DNA from 3 places in the Blastococcus sp. SYSU DS0973 genome. Region 1 is predicted to be linked to each of the others. Evidence: predicted binding sites of a transcription regulator. Region 1 holds the regulator's gene; each other region holds the start of a gene.
The links. Region 1 encodes LexA, which represses DNA repair genes until DNA is damaged. Its sites were predicted from a motif close to TCGAACANNTGTTCGA; they were not measured.
Positions count from the first base shown of each region.

Region 1 (5,055 bases):
GCGCCGCGAGATCGCCGGCATGGCCACCGCGCGGGCCACCCAGCGGTCCAGCCGCGGCCGCAACGCCGTCCCGAGCGTGGCCATCGCCGGGTACACCAACGCCGGCAAGTCGAGCCTGCTCAACCAGCTCACCGGCGCCGGCGTGCTCGTCGAGAACGCGCTGTTCGCGACCCTGGACCCGACGGTCCGCCGTGCGCAGTCGCCGGACGGCCGGGAGTACACGCTCACCGACACCGTCGGTTTCGTGCGCCACCTGCCGCACCAGCTGGTGGACGCCTTCCGCTCCACCCTGGAGGAGGTGGCCGCGGCCGACCTGCTGCTGCACGTGGTCGACGGCTCCGACCCCGACCCGCTCGGCCAGATCGACGCCGTCCACGTCGTGTTGAACGAGATCGACGCGTCGGCGGTCCCGGAGGTCATCGTCGTCAACAAGGTCGACGCGATGAGCGAGGAGGACATCCTCGCCCTCCGCCAGGCCCTGCCGGGCGCCGTCTGGGTCTCCGCCCGGACCGGGGCCGGCATGGACACCCTGCGCCGGCTCGTCGCCGAGCGTCTGCCGCACCCGGACGTCGACGTCGACGTGCTGGTGCCCTACGAGCGGGGTGACCTGGTGGCCCGCGTGCACCGGGACGGCGAGGTCCTCAGCGAGCAGCACGAGGGCGGCGGCACCCGGCTCACCGCCCGGGTGGACGGAGCGCTCGCGGCCGCACTCGAGGAGTTCGGGGCTCCGGTCGCCTGACCTCCGGCCGCATCGATCACGATCCGGTCACGGCCCGGTACGGTTGCGGCGTGGCGAGGGGCGCGGTGCGGGAGACCGGTATTCCCGGTTCCGCGCCCGTCGTCTCGGCCGGTCGGCCGCCGTGGTGGCTGGTCGGCGTAGCGGTCCTCGTCCCGGTCCTCGTGACCGCCGACCTGCTCACCCACGGCTCGCTGGAGCGGCTGGACCTGCTGGTCTCGGAGGTCGTCAGTGACTGGGGACTGCGGGGCACCGCGGGCTACCCCGTGGTCTGGCTGGTCACCCAGCTCGGCGGGCGGGTCACCATCCTCGCGGTGCTCGCCGGTCTGCTCGGCTACCTCTTCTGGCGGCGGCGGGCGTGGTTGCCGATCGCCCGGGTCGCGCTCGCCCTCGCTGTGCTCACCGCCGGCGTCTACGCCATCAAGCACGGCATCGGTCGTACCGCCCCGGCCTTTCCGGGGTCGTACTACTTCCACCCCGACGGCGCTTCCTTCCCCTCCGGGCACGTGGCCAACGCCGTGCTCATGTGGGGCGTCGCCCGGTGGCAGGCGGTCGAGTACGGACTGCCGCCGGCGGTGCAGCGCACGTTCTGGTGGCTGAGCGTGGCCGGACCGGTCGCCACCGGTGTGGCGATGGTGTCGCTGGACTTCCACTGGGTCACCGACGCCGTCGTGGGAGCGGCTGTGGGCATCGTGCTGCTGGGCGTGGTTCATGCACTGGACGCGCTCGTGCTGTCACGCTTCGTCCGTGCCCGAGCAGCCCGGACCGGATAGCGGCGCCGTCAGGCGGCTCGTCCTGGCGACCGCGCTGATCGGCGTCCTGCTCGGTGTCCCCGGGATCGCCGAGGCCGGGGGCGCGTCACCCACGGTGCGGTGCTCGATCACCGATCCGCGCCTCGCCGAGGTCTCGGGACTCGTCGCCGTGGGCGAGCAGGTGCTCGCGCTCAACGACGGCGGCGACCAGGTCGCCGTCTACGGGCTCGACGGCGCGTGCGCGGTGATCGACGTCCGGTCCGCCCCCGTGGACCCGTACGACCCCGAGGATCTGGCGGTCGGACCGGACGGCGGCGTCTGGATCGCTGACACCGGGGACAACAGCCTCCACCGCGCGACCGTCGCGCTGCACGTCCTCCGCCCCGACGGCAGCACCGTGCTGCACCGGCTGACCTATCCCGACGGCGCGCACGACGCCGAAGCGCTGCTGGTGGCCCCGGACGGAACCCCGTACGTGGTGACCAAGGAGGTCCTGGGCTCCAGCGGTGTGTACCGGCCGGCCGGTGACCTCGCCGACGGCGGAACGGCGCCCATGGAACGGGTCGCCACCGTGAACGTGACGCTGACCGGCACCCCCGGCGGGCCGGTCGGCCGGGCCGGCCAGCTGATGATCACCGGTGGGGCGGTCGCGTCGGACGGCAGCGCCGTCGCGCTGCGCACCTACACCGACGCCTACGTGTGGCCGCTGACCGCCTCCGACGTCCCGGGCGCGCTGGCCGGCGAGCCGGTGCGGGTGGCCCTGCCGGAGTCACCGCAGGGCGAGGCGGTCAGCTTCACCGCCGACTCGCGCGCGCTGGTGGTCGCCAGCGAGGGGCTGCCCAGCGCGGTCACCGTGGTACCCCTCCCGGCCGGCGCACCGCCCGCGGCGACGGCGGCACCGGTCGCGGACCCGCTGCCGGGCTTCGAGGAGCTGGTGCGCTCGGACCGCTCACCGATCGCGGCCGCGTTGATCGCTGCCGCCGTCGCCACCCTCGTGGTCTGGCTGGGCAGCCGCCTGCGTCGTCGTCCCTGACGGTCAGACCCTGCGCAGGACCGACACGACCCGGCCGAGGATGGTGGCCTCGTCGCCAGGGATGGGCTCGTAGGCGGGGTTGTGCGGCAGCAGCCACACGTGACCGTCGCGGCGCTTGTACGTCTTGACCGTTGCTTCGCCGTCGATCATGGCGGCCACGATCTCCCCGTTCTCGGCCGTCGGCTGCTGGCGGACGACGACCCAGTCGCCGTCGCAGATGGCCGCCTCGACCATCGAGTCACCGGCCACCTTGAGCATGAACACCGTTCCCTCGCCGACGAGTTCGCGGGGGAGCGGGAAGACGTCCTCCACCGCCTGCTCGGCGAGCACGGGACCACCGGCGGCGATCCGCCCGACCAGGGGTACGTACGTCGGGGCCGAGGCCTGCTCGCCGTCGCCGACCACGGGCGGCTCGACGGCGGCGGTGCGGCCTGCGTCGCCGGGCAGCCGGACGTCGAGGGCGCGCGGCCGGTTGGGGTCGCGGCGCAGCCAGCCCTTCTTCTGGAGGACCGACAGCTGGTGCGCGACCGAGGAGGCCGACGACAGCCCGACCGCCTCGCCGATCTCGCGCACCGAGGGCGGATAGCCGCGACGGTCGATCGAGTCGCGGATGACCTCCAGCACCCGGCGCTGCCGCTGGGTGAGTCCGTCACCGTCGGCCGTCCGGTCCGGAAAGGTGCGCACCGACGCCGAGGCGTCGGCCGTCTCCGGGGCGGCGCTCCGGCTCCCGCGTCGGCCGCCGGACGTCCCGCTCGAGTTCGTCACGTGTCCTCCTCGCCGGCTGCCCGCGCAGCTGATCAGCCTGGTCGTCGTAGCGACCGTAGCGCCGATCGCCGGTCAGTTCAAACACGTGTTCGAAAGTTGCCCGTGTCGCGTCGCTTCTGTCGGACCGATGCGGTAGACATCGGACAGGCGTTCGAATCGAACACACGTTCGGGCCGGGGGGATCCGGCCAGGTGAGGGGCGGGAAGCCATGGCCGGCAGTGCGGCAGCGACGGTGCGCGGAGAGACGCCCGGCGCGGTGCGGGAGCGGTTCGAGCGGCGGCCGGAGCGGCACCTGCGCGTGCTGCCGCCGGTCCCGCGCGCCTACGCGGTCGCACCGGCGGCCGGAGGTGGGGCCGCGGGCCGGTCGGCGCGCGGCGCCCGTCCCGCCGTAGCCCTGGGGCATGCCGCAGGGCGGCCGGGGAAACCGGCGCTGCCACCTCTCCGGTTGACCGCTCGCGGTCGCCGGCTCGTGGCCGCCCTCGCGCTGCTGCTGGTCCTCTGTGTGGTCGCGCTCGGGACCGCGGTGCTCGGTGGGGACGGTGCCGGCCTGGAGCTGATGGGGACGACGAGGGTCATCGTCGAGCCGGGGGACACGCTGTGGTCGATCGCGAGCGCAGCGGCGGGTGGGCGGGACGTGCGGGAGGTCGTCGACGGCATCCAGCTGTTGAACGGCCTCGACGGCTCGGCGATCCTGCCGGGGCAGGTCCTGCGGCTGCCCTGAGTCAGCTCCCCCGGGCCCGGTGGACTCCGCCGGCCGCGGCAAGAGGTGCCCAGCCCGGCCCGACGAGCTCGTCGACCGTGCGTGTTGAAGCGTCGGCCGTCTGTGTTGGCCATCACCCTCGCCGCCTGTCGCAGTCCAGCGTCATGGAGAACCGCGCCGCGGTGTCCGCCCCGCCGACCCCAGGCCGTCGAGGTCCACCAGGTCGGTGCCTGGTGTGCAGGGGCTGCCGGGCTGTCGGGCTGTCGGGCTGTCGATTCGGGCACCTGCCAGGTGTGCGTGCGGGTCGTCGTGGGTGGCGCCGAGGCGACGGCGTGGAGCGAGCTGTCGACCGTGCGGCTGCCCGAGCCGCCTGTCGCCGCACCCGCTGCGGCCGTCGTCGCGGCATCTCGCGCGACGCAGCGCGTGGCCGTGGCGCGGGCGGGGTCTGCAGTTCGCGGCGGGCGCTCCGCCGGTGCCGACGCCACCGCGAGCCTTCCGCTGGTCCGAGACGCCGGGCATGTCCTGTGACTGCTGGGGTCCGGTGTTCCGCGTGCGCACGGCAGTGCCGGGGCGGAACACGCCGAGGAAACGATCACTTGCACATCTTGTGAGGCCCGCCCTAGGGTTCCCCTACATCTAGTAGTTACAGGGCTGTAAGCCCGTCCACAGGCTGGTCCTCAGGTTCTCCCCGGCGCATCCACCGGATGTCCCCAAGAGGGTCCACAACCGGCCGGTGGGGGGCGTAGGAAGAAGGAGGTGAACCACCGTGCGATGCCCGTTCTGCCACAACGCCGACAGCCGGGTGATCGACTCGCGCGAGGCCGATGAGGGCGCCACCACCCGGCGTCGCCGGTCCTGCCCCGCGTGCGGGCGGAGGTTCACCACCGTCGAAGAGGCGGTGCTCGCCGTCGTCAAGCGCAACGGCGTGAGCGAGCCCTTCAACCGCAGCAAGGTGGTCGCGGGCGTCCGGCGGGCCTGCCAGGGCCGTCCGGTCGACGAGGACCAGCTCAAGCTGCTCGCCCAGCAGGTGGAGGACGCCATCCGCGCCAGCGGCGCGGCGGAGGTGCCC
Region 1 is NZ_JBJHAN010000005.1:233,734-238,788, reverse strand. Features, by position in the region: gene hflX (GTPase HflX) at 1-739, shown strand, start outside; gene ACI791_RS11290 (phosphatase PAP2 family protein) at 790-1,509, shown strand; gene ACI791_RS11285 (hypothetical protein) at 1,484-2,521, shown strand; gene lexA (transcriptional repressor LexA) at 2,525-3,286, opposite strand; gene ACI791_RS11275 (LysM peptidoglycan-binding domain-containing protein) at 3,732-4,007, shown strand; gene nrdR (transcriptional regulator NrdR) at 4,753-5,055, shown strand, end outside.

Region 2 (5,055 bases), on a different contig from region 1:
GCACCTGCGCCGGGCCCATGCCCCGCTCGGCCGGCGTGGTGACGACGTCGAGCTCGGGGTACCGGACGCTGCCGATGCCCAGGTCGGCGCCCGGGTCGACGGCGCACTGCTCGGCCAGCCGGGCGGTGCGCTCGAGCAGCCGCAGGGCGGCGTCCCGGTCGGGGCCGACGACGTCCTCGGCGACCTCGGCCATCTCCTTGCCCGACTTCAGGTAACCCTCGGCCGTGGTGCGGTCGACGTGCCGGGCACCGAGCGGGACCAGCCGCCGGGCGGCGTCGAGCACGTCGGCGGTCGGCGCGTCCAGGGCGTCGACGTAGCGGACGGCGTTGCTGAGCACCACCGGCACGCCCTGCTCGGCGGCGAACCGCAGCATCGCCTGGGCCCGGGAGCGGTCGCCCCGCCCGCGGTGGTGCACCAGCTCCAGCGCCAGCCCGGGGCCGAAGACTGCACGCCAGGCGTCCAGCTGGTCGGCGGCCAGGTCGGCCCGGCCGGCCAGCAGCGCCCGCCCCACCGGGGAGTCGGGACCGAGCAGCGGGACCAGCCCGGTCGCGTGCTCGGCGGCGATCGCCAGCGAGCTCACCGGCTCGCCACGGGTGCCGCGCAGGTGGGTGGCGCTGGTGACCCGGCACAGCGACCGCCAGCCGGCGCCGTCCCGCGCCAGGAAGGTGACCCGGGGCAGTCGCGGGTCGACGCTCGCCCCACCGCGGGCCGGCGCCCGCCGGGCGGCCGTCGCGGCCCGTGACCGCGGGGGGCGTGCCGCGGCAGGGTCCTCCCCCAGCACGTGCGCGAGCGCCGGCGGCACGCTGGTGCCCAGCGACGGCGCCACCGCGAGGTCCACGCCGAAGATCGGCCGCACCCCGGCCGACCGGCAGGCCAGCGCGAACTTCACCGCGCCGTAGAGGCCGTCCCGATCGGTCAGGGCCAGCGCCGGCATCCCGTGCTCGGCGGCGCGGGCCACCAGGTCGGCGGGGTGGTTGGCCCCGTACCGCATGGAGTAGCCGGAGGCGACGTGCAGGTGGACGAAGGGGTCGCTCACGTCCAGGGCCCGGCGGGCCGGGAGCCCGCGGATCCGGATACCGACCCGCCGACCACGTGCGGCCTCGGGTAGCGGGGCGACTCCGGCAGCGGCGTGCTGCCGAGCGCCGTCTCGACCACGGCGAGGAAGGCGCGGACGTCGCGCACCAGGTCGTCGGCCTCCCGCTCGGTGACCGCGCGGGACAGCCCCGCCTCGGCGGCGGCGCGCTTGCCCGCTCCGGCGGCGAAGAAGGTGGCCCACTCCCCCAGCTCCGGCGCCACCTGCCCGAGCAGCACCCAGGCGCTGCGCGGGCGGCGCCGCCCGCCCTCCGGCCGGGTGCGGGCGGCCAGCACCGCGGCGGCGGCGCGGAGCGCGGCGAGGTGGGCGGTGGCGTACCGCTCCCGCTGGTCGGTGGCCGCGGCGGCCGCGGCCAGCCCCCGGTGCGCCTGGCCCAGCAGCGCCGCAGCGGCGGCGGGCAGGGCTGGGGGAAGCGGCAGCTGCTCGGCCGGCACGGCCCGTGCGGCGCCCATCAGTCGTGCACCCGCACGAGCCACCAGCGGTTGCCGGACGCGTCCCACGACAGGTCGTAGACCCCGGCGAAGCTCAGCCGGGAGCGCCCGGCCCGGACCGCCTCCACCCGCCAGACCTCCCGCGGCGCCACCAGGTCGGCGGACGCGCCGCCCGTACCGGCGTCCCGCAGCCACCACGGTGCGGTCTCGACCCAGGAGTCGAGCAGCTCGCCCACGAGGTACCGGGACTGCCCGCGCCAGAACTGCACCGGGCCCAGGGGGCCACGTTCGACCTGCACCTCTTCGCCGGTCCGACCGACGACCTCACCCAGCACCCGGCTCATGCCCGACTCCCCACGCCTCACCCCGCGCGCACACCGTCCCGGCACCCCACCGGCGGGGAAGGCCGGGGAGCGGAAACGAGCGTCATTCGAACGTCTGTTCGAACACGTCCAGTAGACCGGAGCCGCCTGCCTCCGTCAAGCCGTGCGGCGGCCGTGTCGCGGACGTGCGCCTGCCCCCCGCCGAACCCAGCGCCAAAGCTGCGGACCCCCGCGATCCAGCCCCGACCAACGGGCCAGCGACCTCCCCGGACGCTCCCGACGGCGGAGCGCCACCGCGGTTGCCGGGCGACATGCCGGGGACCGGCTGGTCTCACGTGCGGAGTGGATCGGGCGGCGCGAGGTCGTCGAGCCAGGGCGGGTCGGGCTCGGGGGCGTGGCACCACCCGGGCGGGCGGGTGGTCCGGGAGACACCCGAGGGGGTGCGCACGACGAGCCGGCCGTCGGGATGCAGGCTGAAGCACCAGCCGCGAGCGAAGGTTTTGATCCGGTGGTGCCGTCGGCACAGACAGCACAGGTTCCAGCAGGCGGTGGGCCCGCCGTCGGCGAACGCCTGCCCGTGGTCGATGTCGCACCGGCCGGGTCGGCGGCGGCAGCCGGGCATGCGACAGTGCCGGTCGCGCACGGTGACGAGGCGGTGCTGCGCAGCGGTGGGCCGGTACCCGCAGGTCGGAGGTGGCGGCCGGAGGCCGGGCCCGTCGAGGTCACCGGGCCCGTCGAGGTCACCGGGCTTGTCGGGCTGACCGGGCTCGTCGGGCCCACAGGACGAGTGGGCGCCACGCGGGGCGTTGCGTCGGCGGACGCGGCGGCCCCAGCCGGCAGCGTGGCGCAGCTCGGCCCGGGTGGCCACCGCGACGGTCTCCCCGGTACCCGGGGCATCGACGGCGACGCAGACCGAGCCGCCCGCCGGCGCGGAGCCGAGCAGGTCGAGGGAGGCGAGCAGCTCACGGCACTGGGCGGCGGAGATCAACTGGCCGTCCAGCTCCGCCGGGGGCGCCCCCGCTGGGGCGTCAGACCGCAGTGAGGCCGCCGCAGCGTGGACGACCAGGTGAGCGGTCACCGGTGGGCGGCTGGTGTCCCACGGCCGCAGCACCAGGTCGAGCGCGGCGGTGGCGCGCAGCAGGCCGATCGGCCGGTCGTCGCCGTCGGCGCGCATCCACCGGGCGTACTGGTCGACCGCGTCGCGGGCGGCGTGGACGGCGGGCAACGGCCCCTCGACGACGAGCCGGCCCAGGTCGTCGGCGGTGCGCTCGACGTGCACGTCGGCCCGGCGCTCGGCCTCCTTGCGCCGGCGTTCCCTGGCTGCCGCGTCGACCCGGTACAGGTGGTAGCGGGCCCGGTCGCCCAGCCGGGACGGCGGACAGCTCTCCGCGCCGGGCAGCACCCGCGCCTGCACCTCGGCGGCGACGGCGGCGGAGGCGTCGCCGAGCAGGTCGAGCAGGATCCGCGCCTTGCGCAGCGTGAGCCGCCCGGAGAACAGCTCCCCCCACGTGGCCGCCAGCTTCGTGGTGAGCAGGACCGACTCGGCGGCCAGCCGCCCGGCCTCCGAGCAGTTGCGGATGAGTGCGAGCTCGGAGACGAAGTCGTCGGAGACGTCGGCCAGCGCCGCCGGGCGGATCGCCCGGGAGTCCGGACCCGGCCCACCGCGGCGGCCGTAGTCGGCATCCCGCTCGGTCGAGCGCCGGCGCGCCAGTTCCGCGATGACGGCCGCCTGCCTGGCGTACTCGCGGACCATGTGCGCGTCGGCGGACCAGAGGTCGCACACCAGCTCGAACTCCGCCGCCGCCGGCGACACCACCTCGCCAGGGAGCAGCGGCATCGGCTCGCCGTCGTCGGGTGCGTGGGGCTCCCCGTCGTCCTCCATGGCTGCACGGTAGGCAGCGGGTACGACAGTTCCTGCTGGTCGAACCGCTGGATGGCGCCACCTCCGTCCGCTCGAGCCCCACGGCCCGGTAACGGCTCCAGCGGTCGGCCGAGGTCCAGCATGGTCTTCGACGAGGCGGTGCCGGCGTGCGCCGGTCGAGGATGCACCGGAGACCGCCGACCCCGCTGCTGGACGGCGGGCGCCGACCGTCCGCGCGACCGAGCGGGGCACGCGCCCGGCTCGGGCCGGTGGCAGGATCGACCCATGCCCTTGCCGGACCACCCACGGGTCACCGAGGTCGCGCGGCTGCTCCGCGCGGCCGGTGCCACCGGCGAGGTGCGCCACCTGCCCGACACCGCCCGGACCGCCGCCGCAGCCGCAGCAGGGCTCGGCGTCCCGGTCGGCGCCATCGCCAACAGCCTGGTGTTCGACGTCGACGGTGCTCCCGTGCTGATCCTGACCAGCGGCGCCCACCGGGTCGACGAGACACGGGTCGCCGAGTTCCTCGGCGTCCCGCAGCTCACCCGGGCCGATCCGGAGTTCGTGCGGCGGCACACCGGCCAGCCCATCGGCGGCGTCGCGCCGATCGGACACCCCGAGCCGATCGGCACGCTCGTCGACGTCGAGCTGGCCCGCTTCGACGTGGTGTGGGCAGCCGCCGGGCACCCGCACACGGTCTTCCCCACCAGCTACGACGAGCTCCTCCGCCTCACCGAGGGCACCCCGGTCGAGGTCGCGGCCGCGGCCGATTCCGCCCCGCAGGCCGCCCCGTGACCGGCACCCGGCCGGCCACCCGCATCGTCGAGCTGCCGCCCCCGTGGATGCGGGAGCACATGCAGGAGGTGCTGACCGTCTACGGCCTGGCGATGGGCTACGACTCCGGCGTCGTCGCCGGGCGGTACGGCTACGCCATCCAGCACACCGAGCGGCCCGGCTTCCGTGCCGTGGGCGCCTTCGCGCAGACCCCGGAGGGCGAGCGGCTCGTCGGCTTCGGCTACGGCTACCTCATCGCCCCCGGGCAGTGGTGGCACGACCAGGTGCGCGCCGCGCTGGACCGCCGGACGGCCAGGAAGTGGCTGCCCGGCGCCTTCGAGGTCTGCGAGCTGCACGTCCACCCCGACGCGCAGAGCCAGGGGCTGGGCCGGCAGCTGCTGCACGCGCTGGTCGAGGGCCTGCCGCACCCGGTCGCCCTGCTCTCCACGCCCGACGCCGACACCAAGGCCTTCCGGCTGTACCGCGCCGACGGCTTCGTCGACCTCGCCCGCGGCTACCACTTCCCCGGCGACTCCCGGCCCTTCGCCATCCTCGGCGCGCGGCTGCCGCTGC
Region 2 is NZ_JBJHAN010000001.1:34,787-39,841, forward strand. Features, by position in the region: gene ACI791_RS00145 (DNA polymerase III subunit alpha) at 1-1,036, opposite strand, end outside; gene ACI791_RS00150 (SAV_6107 family HEPN domain-containing protein) at 1,033-1,545, opposite strand; gene ACI791_RS00155 (DUF6504 family protein) at 1,545-1,868, opposite strand; gene ACI791_RS00160 (HNH endonuclease signature motif containing protein) at 2,179-3,729, opposite strand; gene ACI791_RS00165 (YbaK/EbsC family protein) at 3,994-4,503, shown strand; gene ACI791_RS00170 (GNAT family N-acetyltransferase) at 4,500-5,055, shown strand, end outside.
Region 2: ACI791_RS00155 (DUF6504 family protein) is a predicted target of LexA. The motif match lies at 1,955-1,970, and genes of this name have one in related genera.

Region 3 (5,055 bases), on a different contig from region 1:
GGTCAGCGTCACGGTCGTGCCGCCGCGCAGGTCCAGCCCGAGCTGCGGGGTCCGGGTGTCCCCGGTGAAGAACACGAGCCCGTAGAGGAGCGCCACGATCAGCGCGAACGCGGCGAAGTAGCGCCCCGCGGGGAGCGAGCGGTTGGCCACGGAGGTCGTCCGGGTCAGACGGTGCCGTCGGCCGGGCGCGAGGGGTCGTCGTCGACCGCCTGCGTCGCGTCGGCCGGGCGCCGCACCTCGAGGACGGCCTGGCGGGCGAACGTGACGACGACACCGGGAGCGATCTCCAGGTCAACCGTGGTGTCACCCAGCGCGGCGACGGTGCCGTGCAGCCCGCTGGACGTCATGACCGGGGTGCCGATCGTGAGCGAGGCCTGCATGGCGGCGTTCTGCTCCTGCATGCGCTTGCGCTGCCGGGCGGGCAGCACGAACAGCACGACGGCCAGCAGGGCCAGCATGATCAGCGGGAAGAACTCCACGACAGGTGCGCCTCTCTTCCGCGGCTGGTGCTCCGCGGTGGTGCGGTCCGGGACGGGACCGCTCGGGTACGTCGGCACCGGCACGCGCGGGCGGACGGGACGCGCGCGTCCCCGGCCTGCGAGTTGCGCGCCAGCGTCCGGAAGTCTAGGCGTCGAACAGTGCTTCTGACGACGACCCCGGTGCCTGCGGGTCTGCTGTGACCCGCCCGAGGGGGACGCCGCCCCGCGGCACCGGGCGTCCGAGGTGGTGCCAGGCGGCTTCGGTGGCGACGCGCCCGCGCGGGGTGCGGGCCAACAGGCCCGCCCGCACGAGGAAGGGCTCGCACACCTCCTCGACGGTGTGCGGCTCCTCCCCCACCGCCACCGCGAGGGTGGCGACGCCCACCGGCCCGCCACCGAACTTGACCACGAGCGCCTCGAGGACGGCGCGGTCGAGACGGTCCAGGCCGAGGTGGTCGACGTCGTAGAGGGCCAGCGCCGCCTCGGCGACCTCGCGGGTGACCCGGCCGTCGGCCTCGACCTCGGCGTAGTCGCGCACCCGGCGCAGCAGCCGGTTGGCGATCCGGGGGGTGCCCCGGGACCGGCCCGCGATCTCGGCCGAGCCCTCGTCGGTCAGCTCCACGCCGAGCAGCACGGCGCTGCGGGCGAGCACCCGCCGCAGGTCGGCGGGTTCGTAGAACTCCATCTGGCCGACGAAGCCGAACCGGTCGCGCAGCGGGCCGGTGAGCAGCCCGGCACGGGTGGTGGCGCCCACGAGGGTGAACGGGTTGATCTCCAGCGGGATGGCCGTGGCACCGGGCCCCTTGCCGACGACGACGTCGACCCGGAAGTCCTCCATCGCCATGTAGAGGAGCTCTTCGGCGGGGCGGGCGATGCGGTGGATCTCGTCGATGAACAGGACGTCGCCGGGCGCGAGGTTGGAGAGCATGGCGGCGAGGTCGCCGGAGCGCTCGATGGCGGGCCCGCTGGTGATCTTCACCGACGTGCCGAGCTCGGAGCCGATGATCAGTGCCAGGCTCGTCTTCCCCAGTCCGGGCGGCCCGGACAGCAGCACGTGGTCGGGGGTGCGGCCACGCCGCTTGGCCCCCTCGAGCACGAGAGCGAGCTGGCGGGCCACCTTCGGCTGGCCGATGAAGTCCTCCAGCGAGTGCGGCCGCAGCGCGGACTCGACGACCCGCTCCTCGTCGCCGGCCTGCGGCGACACCGCCCACGCCGGGGGCACCTCGCCGGCCAGCTCGCCGGTCAGCGAGCGGTCGAACGGGGCGCTCATGCCCTGCCCAGGAGCTGGAGGGCCTGGCGCAGCAGCACCGCGACCTCGACGCTGCCCGTCGCGACGACCTGCTCGTCGGCCACCGGCGCGAGCTGGGTGACCGCGTTCTCGGCCTCCTTGGCGCTCCAGCCGAGCCCGACGAGCGCCGAGGTGAGCTGGTCGCGCCACGGGGCCACCGGGGTGACCGGCAGGCCGGCGGGCGCCGGCGCATCCAGTGCGGTGTCGGTGCTGGTCGAGCCGAGGCGGTCGCGCAGCTCGAGGATGAGCCGCTCGGCACCCTTCTTCCCGATGCCGGGTACCTGCATGAGGGCCTTGACGTCGGCCATCGACACCGCCCGGCGGACCTCCCGCGGCGGGTGGATGGCCAGCACGGCCTGGGCCAGGCGCGGCCCGACGCCGTTCGCCGTCTGCAGCAGCTCGAACAGCTGGCGCTCGTCGTCGTCGGCGAAGCCGTACAGGGTGAGCGAGTCCTCGCGCACCACGAGGCTGGTGGCCAGCCGCGCGGCCTCGCCCACCTGCAGCCGGGCGATCGTGCCGGGGGTGCACTGCACCGCCAGGCCGATCCCGCCGACCTCGACGACGGCGCCGTCGGGCCCCACGGCGGCCACGCGGCCGTGCACGCTGGCGATCATCGGGCCGCCACCCCCGTCCAGCGCGGCAGCGTGGTGGCGCGCACGGGGGCGCCGATGCCGCCGGCGATCGCGGCGGTGTGCAGCCGCTGCTGGGCCGGGCCGCGCCACGCGTGGCAGACCGCGAGGGCCAGCGCGTCGGCGGCGTCGGCCGGCTTGGGGGCGGCGGCGAGCCCGAGGACCCGGGTGACCATGAGGGTCACCTGATCCTTGTCCGCGCGGCCGTTGCCGGAGATGGCCGCCTTGACCTCGCTGGGGGTGTGCCAGGCGACCGGCCGGTCGGCCTGCGCCGCGGCGAGCGCGGCGACGCCGGCCGCCTGCGCCGTCCCCGTGGCGGTGCCCCTGTTGTTCTGGGTGAAGACCCGCTCGATCGCCACGACGTCGGGCCGGTGCTCGCGCAGGAGCGCCGTCACCGCGGTGTGCAGCTCCAGCAGCCGTAGCTCCAGGTCGAGCTCCGGCATGGTGCGGACCACGCCGACCCCGATCGCCGAGGGGCGCGCGCCGGGACGCCCGTCGACCACACCCCAGCCACACCGGGTGAGACCCGGGTCGATGCCGAGCACCCGCATGAGAAGCCTTCCGCCGAACCGAACGCGTGTTCGACCTACGCTAACCGCAAGCTCCCGGCGCGCGCCCGCAACACGCCCACGGGCTCGTCGACCGCCTCACCCGGGCGTCAGGCGTCGGCCGCGACCTTCTCCATGACCTCGTCGGGCACGTCGTAGTTCGCGTAGACGTTCTGCACGTCGTCGAGGTCCTCGAGGGCGTCGATGAGCCGGAAGACCTTGCCCGCGCCGTCCTCGTCGAGCTCCACCTGCACGCTGGGCTGGAAGCCGACCTCGGCGGAGTCGTAGTCGATGCCCGCATCCTGCAGCGCCGTGCGCACGGCGATGAGGTCACCGGGCTCGCACAGCACCTCGAAGGTGTCGCCGAGGTCGCGGACCTCCTCGGCACCGGCGTCCAGGACGGCGAGCAGCACGCTGTCCTCGTCGACGCCGTCGGCCCGGGGCACGACCACGACGCCCTTGCGGGAGAAGAGGTAGGACACCGATCCCGGGTCGGCCATCGAACCGCCGTTGCGGGTCATGGCGGTGCGGACCTCCATGGCCGAGCGGTTCTTGTTGTCCGTCAGGCACTCGATGAGCACGGCGACGCCGCCCGCGGCGTAGCCCTCGTACGTGATGCCCTGGTAGTCGACGCCGCCGGCTTCGAGGCCGGCGCCGCGCTTGACGGCGCGGTCGATGTTGTCGTTGGGGACCGAGCTCTTCTTGGCCTTCTGGATGGCGTCAAAGAGCGTCGGGTTGCCCGCCGGGTCACCGCCGCCGGTGCGGGCCGCGACCTCGATGTTCTTGATCAGCTTGGCGAAGAGCTTGCCGCGCTTGGCATCGATGCCGGCCTTCTTGTGCTTCGTCGTCGCCCACTTGGAATGGCCGCTCACGGCAGTCCCCTCTCGTCCCCGGCGTCCAGGCCGGCCCTCTCGGCCAGGTGACGGCGCACGATGTCGACGAACAGCGCGTGCACCCGGCGGTCCCCGGTCAACTCCGGGTGGAAGCTGGTGGCCACCACGTTCCCCTGGCGGACCGCGACGATCCTACCGTCGGCCGGACCCCCGACGACCCGGCCGAGGACCTCGACCCCGGGGCCGGCCTCCTCGACCCACGGCGCCCGGATGAAGACCGCGTGGAGCGCGCCGCCGTCCAGACCGGCCAGATCCACGCGCGATTCGAAGGAGTCGACCTGCCGGCCGAAGGCGTTCCGCCGCACGGTGGCATCCAGGCCACCGATCGTCGGCTGGTCCGGCGGCGCGTCCAGCAGCCGGTCGGCCAGCAGGATCATGCCGGCGCACGTGCCGTAGGCGGGCAGGCCCGCGCGCACGGCGGCCCGCAGGGGCTCCAGCAGGCCGAACCGGCCGGCGAGCCTGGCCATCGTCGTCGACTCGCCACCCGGGACGACGACGCCGTGCACGCCGTCGAGCTCCTCCGGGCGGCGCACCGGCCGGGGGTCGGCGCCCTCGGCCCGCAACGCGGCCACGTGCTCGCGGACGTCGCCCTGGAGCGCCAGGACCCCGATGACAGGACGTGCGGAGCCGGTGGACACGGCCGCCCACGCTACGGCGCCGCTCAGCGGGCCGGGGACGACGGGGCGAGCCCGGCCGCCCGGCTCGAGGTCCAGGTGAGCAGGGACTCCAGCGGTCCGCGGCCCACCGTGCGCCGCCACACGACGGCGCCGACGAGCGCAGCTCCGGCCAACCACAGCCACAGCACCGGGCCCTGCACCCGGCCCGGCGTGGCGTCCATGAGGATCCGGATGGCCAGGAGGTGGGCGGAGTACACGGTCAGCGCCATCGCCCCCACCGCGGCGAACGGCGCGGCCGGACGCGGCAGCCGCTCGGCCACCAGCAGGCAGGCCACCACCACCAGGAGGGCGAACCCGGTGGAGCCGACGACCTCGAAGGTGGTCCCGCTGTGCGGTTCGGCGCCGGTCAGCCAGCGGATGCTGACGATCCCCGGGACGCCGAAGCCGGTCTCCGGACCAGCGGACGGCACACCACCGGCCAGCAGCCGCGCGCTGAACCAGCCACCGCCGTAGCCGACGACCGCGGCAACACCGCCCGTCGCGGCCACCCGGCGCCGCACCGCGACGGAGGACAGGTCCAGACGCCCCACCGCCAGTCCGA
Region 3 is NZ_JBJHAN010000007.1:101,151-106,205, reverse strand. Features, by position in the region: gene secD (protein translocase subunit SecD) at 1-150, opposite strand, end outside; gene yajC (preprotein translocase subunit YajC) at 165-479, opposite strand; gene ruvB (Holliday junction branch migration DNA helicase RuvB) at 625-1,749, opposite strand; gene ruvA (Holliday junction branch migration protein RuvA) at 1,746-2,381, opposite strand; gene ruvC (crossover junction endodeoxyribonuclease RuvC) at 2,378-2,947, opposite strand; gene ACI791_RS13180 (YebC/PmpR family DNA-binding transcriptional regulator) at 3,055-3,816, opposite strand; gene pdxT (pyridoxal 5'-phosphate synthase glutaminase subunit PdxT) at 3,813-4,475, opposite strand; gene ACI791_RS13170 (heparan-alpha-glucosaminide N-acetyltransferase domain-containing protein) at 4,499-5,055, opposite strand, start outside.
Region 3: ruvC (crossover junction endodeoxyribonuclease RuvC) is a predicted target of LexA. The motif match lies at 2,966-2,981, and genes of this name have one in related genera.